2 regions of the Bacillus sp. SD127 genome follow, and region 1 is predicted to be linked to the other one. Evidence: a T-box and tRNA genes for the amino acid it is inferred to sense, from the RefSeq annotation. Region 1 holds a T-box; the other holds one or more tRNA genes.
What was found. A T-box is a leader RNA that pairs with one kind of tRNA and senses whether it is charged. The one in region 1 lies ahead of thrS (threonine--tRNA ligase), so its partner is inferred to be a tRNA-Thr.

Region 1 (4,639 bases):
CCCGTGCAGGCTTCTTTAACATCAGAGGCGATCAGCCAGCGCTTGCACATGTCTCCGTCATATCTGAAAAAGCTGATGAGAACTTTGGTGCAGGCTGGTTTGGCAGAGTCCATACCAGGTACGAAGGGAGGCTTTACGATTACGAAGCCATTGACGGATATTACCCTCTATGATGTCTATCAAGCTGTTGAAGGAAGAGGTTCCATGTATCAAGGAAAAGGCCTTTTGCCATCTGTATTTGAGAGCGGAAATCCCTGTGTGCTGGAGACGGTAATGGGGGATATTGAGGATAAATGGGCTTCGCTCATGAAGGAAGAAACCTTGCAGGGTGTCATGAACAGAATCGGGGAGCTTTATGACCTCGAAAAAATTGATGATTGGGTACATCATCAGCTGAAAGGGCAATGGCAATGAAAAACAGCGGGCCTTTACATCAATCAGGATCAACAGGCATCTCAGTGTTAATCGTGCTCGCTCTCGGTTTTCTCATGGCTACGCTTGATGTAACCGTGGTGAATGTTGCAATTGCTGATATGAAAAACGTTCTTTCCCTTTCAATTTCAGGTGTGACGTGGGTTGTAGACGGGTACATGCTTACATTTGCTTCGCTTCTGCTGGCCGGCGGTGCGCTGGCTGACCGTTACGGCTCAAAGACCATTTATATGCTGGGTTTGGGCGTTTTTGTTCTTGCCTCATGTCTATGCGCTGTAGCAGCAAATGGCCAAATGCTGATCGCAGGTCGGCTGTTGCAGGGACTTGGCGCGGCTTTGTTTATGCCGAGTTCACTCAGCCTTTTGGCTGCCTCTTACCCCGATGAACGGGTTCGGGCCAAAATGTTTGGCTTGTGGGCCGCTCTCGTCTCCGCCGCCTCCGGACTGGGGCCTTTTATCGGCGGTGTTCTGGTGAATGCGGCAGGGTGGCAGAGTATTTTTCTGATCAATGTGCCATTAGGGGTTGCGGCGCTTATTTGCGCCTATCGAACGCTCAGCAGTTTCCCGGGAAAAGGCAGCCGGGTGAATATCACAGGGCATCTGCTTGGAATGGCGGCTCTCGGATTTCTTTCATTTGCGCTGATACAGGGCGCTTCAATAGGCTGGAGTTCGCTCACCATTCTCGGTGCTTTCGCGGCGGCGGTTTTGGCGTTTGTGCTTTTTCTTCTGAGAGAAATTTTTTCGGCAACATCTATTCTTCCTGCGTCATTATATAAAAATGGACGTTTCTCGGCAGCGCAGTTCGTTGGGTTTTTGCTGAATTTTGCTCTTTTCGGCGGTATGTTTATGCTAAGTCTATTTTTGCAGGAAGCAAGAGGCGCAAGTTCCTTTTTAGCGGGAGTCGAACTATTGCCGATGATGGCTGTCTTTGTGGTCGGAAATCTGCTGTTTGCCCGGCTGGCGAACCGTTTTGAAGCGGGGCTTCTTATGTTTGTTTCAATGGCTGTCAGCTGCATCATGGCATTGCTGTTATTTGTCATGGTTTCTCCGGATTTGCCTTACTGGCAGCTTGCGGTTCTGACATCTGTCATGAATCTTGGTGTCGGCATTACGGTTCCTGCCATGACGGCTGTGATTATGAAGACAGCGGGACAGGAGCATGCCAATATCGCAGGAACAGCTTTAAATGCCAACCGGCAAATCGGGGCATTGGTTGGCGTAGCGGTTTCCGGAGTGGTCATTCATCTGTCCGCCACTTGGTACACCGGAGCTGGGTTTACGTTTTTGATGATGGGCGCGGCATACAGTCTGGCCGCATTCCTTGTGTGGCGGTTTCTGACTTTTCATAAAGAAACGTCCGCTTCCGCATCATCTTAAAATCGTCCATTGTCTTTTCAAGGAATATATAGTAAGATATATGAAATTATTCAAACAGGCACTGATAAGGACACGAGATGCTTTTTACGGTTTCCAGAGAGGGAAGGATCAGCTGAAACCTTCCTAACGCAGAGAAAGCAGCTTACCGCCTTTGAGCCGTATCGGGGAAATTAAGTATCTGATACCGTCATGCTGCGTTACAGCACCGAGCCGACGAACATGTATGTTTGTTGGGAATTTGGGTGGAACCACGAATTTTAACACATTCGTCCCTTGTGAGGGATGGATGTGTTTTTTTATATGAGTCAATATATGCGATGAAAAGGACATGAATGATGTTTACGGTTTTCAGAGAGGGAAGAAAAGGTGCGAGCTTCCCAGCTTAGGAATATCATTTACCGCCTTGGAGCAGCGTTGGGGAACAGTCAGTATCCAATGCCGTTTATGCTGCGTTACAGCACCGAGCCGATGAACATGAAAGTTCGTTGGGAACTTGGGTGGAACCACGGGTTAATCACACACACTCGTCCCTTATAAGAGGGACGGGTGTGTTTTTTTATATACATATAGAAATGCGATGAAAAGGACATGAATGATATTTACGGTTTTCAGAGAGGGAAGGAAAGGTGCGAGCTTCCCAGCTTAGGAATATCATTTACCGCCTTGGAGCAGCGTTGGGGAACAGTCAGTATCCAATGCCGTTTATGCTGCGTTACAGCACCGAGCCGATGAACATGAAAGTTCGTTGGGAACTTGGGTGGAACCACGGGTTAATCACACACTCGTCCCTTACAGAGGGACGGGTGTGTTTTTTTATATACAACAATTAATAAGGAGTGTTTGAAATGAGTAAACATGTTAGTATTCAGCTTCCGGACGGACAGGTAAAGGAATATCCGAAAGGCACTACAGTCAAAGAGGCGGCTGCGTCCATCAGCTCCAGTTTGGAAAAGAAAGCAGCAGCGGGACAGGTTAATGGCCGGCTCGTTGATGTCAGCTTCAAGCTGGAGGAAGATGCTGAGCTTTCAATTATCACACTGGATTCTCCAGAAGGCTTGCAGGTGCTTCGCCATACATCAGCGCATGTGCTGGCTCAGGCAGTGAAACGGCTGTACGGCGAAGTATCTTTGGGAATAGGGCCTGTCATTGAAGACGGATTTTATTATGATATGAAGCTTGATCGGAGTCTGACTTCCGGAGATGTAGAGACCATCGAAAAAGAGATGAAGCATATTATAAACGAAAATATGGATATCAAGCGAATAGAGGTTTCTTACGAGGAGGCTGAAGCGCTTTTTGCAGAGAAAGGCGAGCCGTTTAAGCTGGAAATTTTGAAAGACATTCCGGGCGGGGAGAAAATGACGCTGTATCAGCAGGGAGAATTTGTTGACCTGTGCCGCGGGCCGCATCTTCCTTCAACAGGAATGATCAAGGCGTTCAAATTAACACGGGTGTCGGGTGCTTATTGGCGAGGAGACAGCCAAAATGAAGTCCTTCAGCGGGTGTACGGTGTTGCGTTTCAAAAGAAAAAAGATCTCGAGGCGCATCTGCATATGCTGGAAGAAGCAGCGAAACGGGATCACCGCAAGCTGGGAAAACAATTAGAGCTGTTTATGTTCTCGGAAGAAGCTCCGGGAATGCCGTTTTATTTGCCAAAAGGGCAGATTGTCCGCAATGAGCTGGAACGCTTTTCGCGTGAACTGCAAACAAATGCCGGCTACGCCGAGGTGCGTACGCCGTTTATGATGAATCAGCGGTTATGGGAGCAGTCGGGGCACTGGGACCATTATCGCGACAATATGTATTTTTCGGAAGTAGATCAGACTGCATTTGCAATGAAGCCGATGAACTGCCCCGGCCATATGCTCATCTTTAAAAACAGCCTGTACTCCTATCGGGATCTGCCGATTCGTATGGCGGAGTTCGGCCAGGTGCACCGCCATGAATACAGCGGTGCTCTAAACGGAATGCTCCGCGTCCGGACGTTCTGCCAGGATGACGCGCATATCTTTGTTCGGGAGGATCAAATCGAGAGTGAAATTAAAGAAGCCATTCGGCTGATTGACGAGGTATACCGCACATTCGGTTTCGAGTATACGGTTGAGCTTTCCACTCGCCCGGAGGATTCATCAGGTGAAGACAGCGTGTGGGAAATGTCTGAAAACGCCTTGAAACACGTCCTTGAGGATCTGGGTCTTCCTTATGAAGTAAACGCAGGGGATGGAGCGTTTTACGGAGCGAAAATCGATTTTCATATTAAAGACGCTCTGAAGCGGAGCCACCAATGCGCCACAATCCAGCTTGATTTTCAAATGCCGGAAAAATTTGATTTAACATATATTAATGAGCACAATGAAAAGGTTCGTCCCGTCGTCATTCACAGAGCGGTATTCGGCTCAATTGACCGTTTCTTCGGCATTCTGATCGAGCATTTTGGCGGAGCTTTTCCAGTCTGGCTTGCGCCGGTGCAGGTCCAAATTATACCGGTTTCTCACGTTCATATGGACTACTGCGAAAAGGTGCAGTCTGAGCTAAAGCGGCTCGGGATAAGAGTCAATATTGATGAACGCAATGAAAAGCTTGGCTACAAAATCAGAGAATCACAGATGCAGAAAATCCCGTACATGCTGGTGCTTGGGGATCAGGAAGTGAGTGAAAAGGCGGTAAACGTCCGTCAATTCGGACATCAGAAGAGTGAACAAGTTCCTTTTCAGGTATTTAAAGAGAATATTGTCGAACAGGCGAAAAATCGAAGCATGTAGGAGAAAAGTTGCGAATTCGCTGTTTGCTTTTTTGACTTTCCCTATCTGGTATCAGTAAAATAATAAGTA
Region 2 (4,639 bases), 590 kb from region 1:
TAAAATGATTTCATCGCACCATGGGAAATACCCGTTAACAAAAGAGGGGAGCTGAAGCATGGCTTTTTTCGCATAGCCTTGTCCGTGGTGGGCAGAGTTTAATGATAAGGAACTGAGCAATAAAGCAAATGGATTGTTGGAATAGGGAGCAATGGTTTCTTTTGACGTATGTAGAATGAAAAAGCCTATTGGCAGATCACCTTTTAAGATAACAACCGGATAGCGCTCCTGTATGCTTAGAGCATGAGTCAGCACCTCTTTAGGGAGAGCGGTAAAGCGTTTGTCATCATTGTGTAAAGTAAATGCGTAAAGCTCCGGCAAATGCTCAGGCTTATAGAAGGATAAAGAGATATCTTGCATCATGATGAGCCTCCTTACAATATGTCGTCTAACTGGTTTTCAGAAATTACACGGTACCCCGCTTGTTTTAATAGCGCGGCGGTTACTCCGTTTCCAGCGATTTTTTTGCCTGAAAATGAGCCATTATAGATGAAATTGCTTCCGCATGATGGGCTGTTTTCTTTCAATATGACGGCAGAGGCGTTGATTTCTTTTGCGTAGGCCAATGTTTGGGCCGCGCCCTTCATATATAAATCTGTTACATCTTCTCCTGAAGACGTTATGATTTTCGCGGCTCCACTAAGAACATCCTCACCAGTGCCTCCGATGATTTCTGCTGGTTCTCGGGGAGTGGAGAAGCCGCCGAGAAGTTCAGGGCAAGCCATCACTGCTTGTTTTTCTTCAATCAGTTTTCGGATTTTCTCTGATGCGGCATGCGAACCGTTGTATCTGCATTCAATGCCGCCGAGGCAAGAGCTGACTAGTATCATATTGGTTTCTCCTCTCTTAATTCGATCTATATCTATCTTAAAATAAATGATAAATGTTAGGAGGCTTTTTCAGTTAAAAAAGGGGTTAAAAAGTTTGAAAATAAAAAATTTAAATTTCCTCTTTACAAAAGGGGGGGAACCTGTATATAATAACTTTTGTCAGCTCGACGAGAACACAAACGGCCCGTTGGTCAAGCGGTTAAGACACCGCCCTTTCACGGCGGTAACACGGGTTCGAATCCCGTACGGGTCACCATTTGGAGGATTAGCTCAGCTGGGAGAGCATCTGCCTTACAAGCAGAGGGTCGGCGGTTCGAGCCCGTCATCCTCCACCATCTTGCCGGTGTAGCTCAATTGGTAGAGCAACTGACTTGTAATCAGTAGGTTGGGGGTTCAAGTCCTCTTGCCGGCACTGTTTTTCTTAAAAATATGGAGGGGTAGCGAAGTGGCTAAACGCGGCGGACTGTAAATCCGCTCCCTCAGGGTTCGGCAGTTCGAATCTGCCCCCCTCCACCATCATTGGGCTATAGCCAAGCGGTAAGGCAACGGACTTTGACTCCGTCATGCGTTGGTTCGAATCCAGCTAGCCCAGTCACAGACACCTTTTGATCAAAGGTGTCTTTTTTCTTTTTGAAAAAATCATTCCAACTTCTAACTGTTCAGTCTGTATAATAATTTTAAAAATATGTTAAGGTAGTTTATTCACAAATTGCCATCTACACCCTGCCAAAAATTTGTTAAACTTATTTTATAAAAAAATTGAAACCTTTAGAAACGAAGCTCGTATACATACAGACCGGTGAAGGCAGAGGTTAGATAAATATGGAAATGATGATTAAAAAGAGAATTAAGCAAGTCAAAAAAGGCGATCAAAATGCATTTGCGGACATCGTAGATATTTACAAGGATAAAATTTATCAGCTTTGCTACCGTATGCTTGGCAATGTGCATGAGGCGGAAGATATCGCACAAGAGGCTTTCATCAGAGCGTACGTCAATATCGACAGTTTTGATATCAACCGGAAATTTTCAACTTGGCTTTATCGAATTGCGACCAACTTGACCATTGACCGCATTCGCAAAAAGAAGCCGGATTATTACCTCGATGCAGAAGTGGCGGGTACAGAAGGCTTGACGATGTATTCCCAAATCGCCGCAGATGGAGTTTTGCCTGAAGATGCAGTCGTATCGCTGGAGCTTTCACACACGATTCAGCAGAAAATATTAAAGCTTCCTGACAAATACAGAACTGTCATTGTATTAAAGTATATTGATGAACTCTCATTAATTGAAATCGGCGAGATTCTGAACATTCCTGTGGGGACTGTAAAAACGCGGATTCACAGAGGCAGAGAGGCTCTTAGAAAACAATTAAGGGATCTTTAAGTGGGGTGATGAAATGAGCTGTCCTGAACAAATTGTGCAGCTTATGCATATGCATCTTGATGGAGATATCCTTCCGAAAGATGAACAAGTATTAAAAGAACATCTGGAGGCATGCGAGGAATGCAGAAAGCATTTTTATGAGATGGAAAAATCCATTGCGCTCGTCCGGAGCACATCGCATGTCGAAGCCCCCGCCGATTTTACCGCTAACGTCATGGCAAAATTGCCTAAGGAGAAGAAAAGAGCTTCTGTGAAAAGATGGTTCAGATCCCATCCGGTTATCGCGGCTGCTGCGGTATTCATCATTTTGATGGGCGGAGGATTGTTAAACAGCTGGCACAATGACCACAACTTCAGCGTGTCGAAGCAGCCGAATCTGGTCGTGCAAAACAACACTGTGATCGTGCCTGAAGGTGAGACGGTCAAAGGTGATGTCACCGTCAAAAACGGCAAGCTGATTATTAAAGGGAAAATAGACGGGGATGTAACCGTTGTAAACGGAGAAAAGTATATGGCCTCTGCTGGACAAGTCACCGGTCAAATTGAGGAGATTAATCAATTATTCGACTGGACATGGTATAAAATGAAGTCTGCGGGGAAAAGTGTATTCAATGCATTAGACCCGAACGGAGAAGAGTAAAGCGTGTTGTGCGCTTTACTCTTTTTTTAGGTTCTCAAACGGCTGGCATATTTCACTTGCCAAAACGAAATGTGGTATAATGGGCTCGCTATGTAAAGTACATATGCGTAACACATTAAACTTCAAAATACGAAATGACTGAATTCTTGGAGGACGAGGAAATGGCTTTTGAGGATATCCCTTTTTTGCAGTACCTCGGCAATGCCGTTGATATTCTCCTTGTTTGGTATGTGATATATAAACTGATTATGGTGATACGCGGCACGAAGGCGGTTCAGCTCTTAAAAGGAATCGTTGTGATCGTGCTTGTCCGTATGGCCAGTCAATATTTGGGCCTCAGCACGCTTCAGTGGCTGATGGACCAAGCGATAACATGGGGATTTTTAGCAATTATTATTATCTTTCAGCCTGAGCTGAGAAGAGCGCTTGAACAGCTTGGACGGGGCCGTTTCTTCTCGAGGAGCGGCACGCCGGTTGAGGAGGCGCAGCAGAAAACAATTGAGGCTATAACGAAAGCGATCAATTATATGGCGAAACGCCGGATCGGCGCCCTTTTAACCATTGAGCGGGATACGGGTATGGGGGATTATATTGAAACGGGCATTCCTTTGAATGCAAAGGTCAGCTCTGAGCTCTTGATCAATATTTTTATCCCGAATACACCGCTTCATGACGGAGCGGTCATTATGAAAAATAATGAAATTGCCGCTGCCGCCTGTTATTTGCCGCTTTCTGAAAGCCCGTTCATTTCAAAAGAACTGGGAACGCGGCACAGGGCGGCTGTCGGAATCAGTGAAGTTACAGACAGTTTGACGATTATCGTGTCTGAAGAGACCGGCGGCGTCAGTGTGGCGAGGAATGGTGACCTTCACAGAGAGCTGACGGAAGAAGCGCTGAAAGAAATGCTTGAAGCAGAGTTTAAGAAGAACACCAGAGAGACTTCTTCTAACCGTTGGTATTGGAGGGGCAAGAAAAATGGATAAATTCTTAAACAACCGCTGGGCTGTGAAAGTCATTGCGCTGCTTTTCGCGCTCTTGCTTTATGTAGCGGTTAACAGCAACCAAGCACCAACTCCGAAAAAACCAGGTGAATCATTTTTTCCAACATCTACAACTGATGAGGCAACACTGACTGATATACCGGTTAAAGCATATTACGATGATGAAAATTATGTCGTGACGGGCGTTCCGCAAACGGTGAATGTCACGATAAAAGGTCCGACAAGCGCCGTGAAGAAGGCGAGACAGACAAAGAATTTTGAGATATACGCGGATATGGAGAAGCTGAAAACCGGCACGCATAAGGTCGAGCTTAAGGCCAAAAACGTGTCGGATGGGCTGACGATATCCATTAATCCGTCCGTGACGACCGTCACCATTCAAGAACGCACGACAGAAAGCTTTCCTGTTGAAGTGGAGTACTACAACAAAAGCAAGATGAAAAAAGGCTATTCTCCGGAGCAGCCGATTGTCAGTCCTAAAAATGTACAGATTACTGGTTCTAAAGCCGTGATTGATAATATTTCTCTTGTGAAAGCTTCGATAAACCTGGAAAATGCAGATGAAACGATTGAAAAGGAAGCGAAAGTGACTGTCTATGATAAAGACGGAAACGCGCTTCCTGTCGATGTGGAGCCCTCGGTCATCAAAATTACCGTTCCGGTGACAAGTCCGAGTAAAAAAGTGCCCTTTAAAATTGAGCGGACAGGAAGCCTTCCTGACGGGGTCAGCATAGCGAATATCGAATCAAGTCCCAGTGAGGTGACGGTTTACGGCTCGCAGG

Region 2: it has a tRNA-Thr gene. The T-box ahead of thrS (threonine--tRNA ligase) is inferred to sense a tRNA for this amino acid. The anticodon was not compared.

The regions. Positions count from the first base shown of each region.
Region 1 covers NZ_CP191226.1:391,010-395,648, forward strand. Annotated here, with positions in the region: gene ACQVGS_RS02055 (Rrf2 family transcriptional regulator) at 1-414, shown strand, start outside; gene ACQVGS_RS02060 (MFS transporter) at 411-1,808, shown strand; T-box leader at 1,861-2,085, shown strand; T-box leader at 2,117-2,343, shown strand; T-box leader at 2,377-2,601, shown strand; gene thrS (threonine--tRNA ligase) at 2,654-4,570, shown strand.
Region 2 covers NZ_CP191226.1:4,070,015-4,074,653, reverse strand. Annotated here, with positions in the region: gene ACQVGS_RS21075 (GNAT family N-acetyltransferase) at 1-363, opposite strand, end outside; gene ACQVGS_RS21070 (2-thiouracil desulfurase family protein) at 375-830, opposite strand; tRNA gene ACQVGS_RS21065 (tRNA-Glu) at 1,012-1,086, shown strand; tRNA gene ACQVGS_RS21060 (tRNA-Val) at 1,090-1,165, shown strand; tRNA gene ACQVGS_RS21055 (tRNA-Thr) at 1,170-1,242, shown strand; tRNA gene ACQVGS_RS21050 (tRNA-Tyr) at 1,262-1,346, shown strand; tRNA gene ACQVGS_RS21045 (tRNA-Gln) at 1,351-1,422, shown strand; gene sigW (RNA polymerase sigma factor SigW) at 1,653-2,216, shown strand; gene rsiW (anti-sigma-W factor RsiW) at 2,230-2,856, shown strand; gene cdaA (diadenylate cyclase CdaA) at 3,018-3,839, shown strand; gene cdaR (CdaA regulatory protein CdaR) at 3,832-4,639, shown strand, end outside.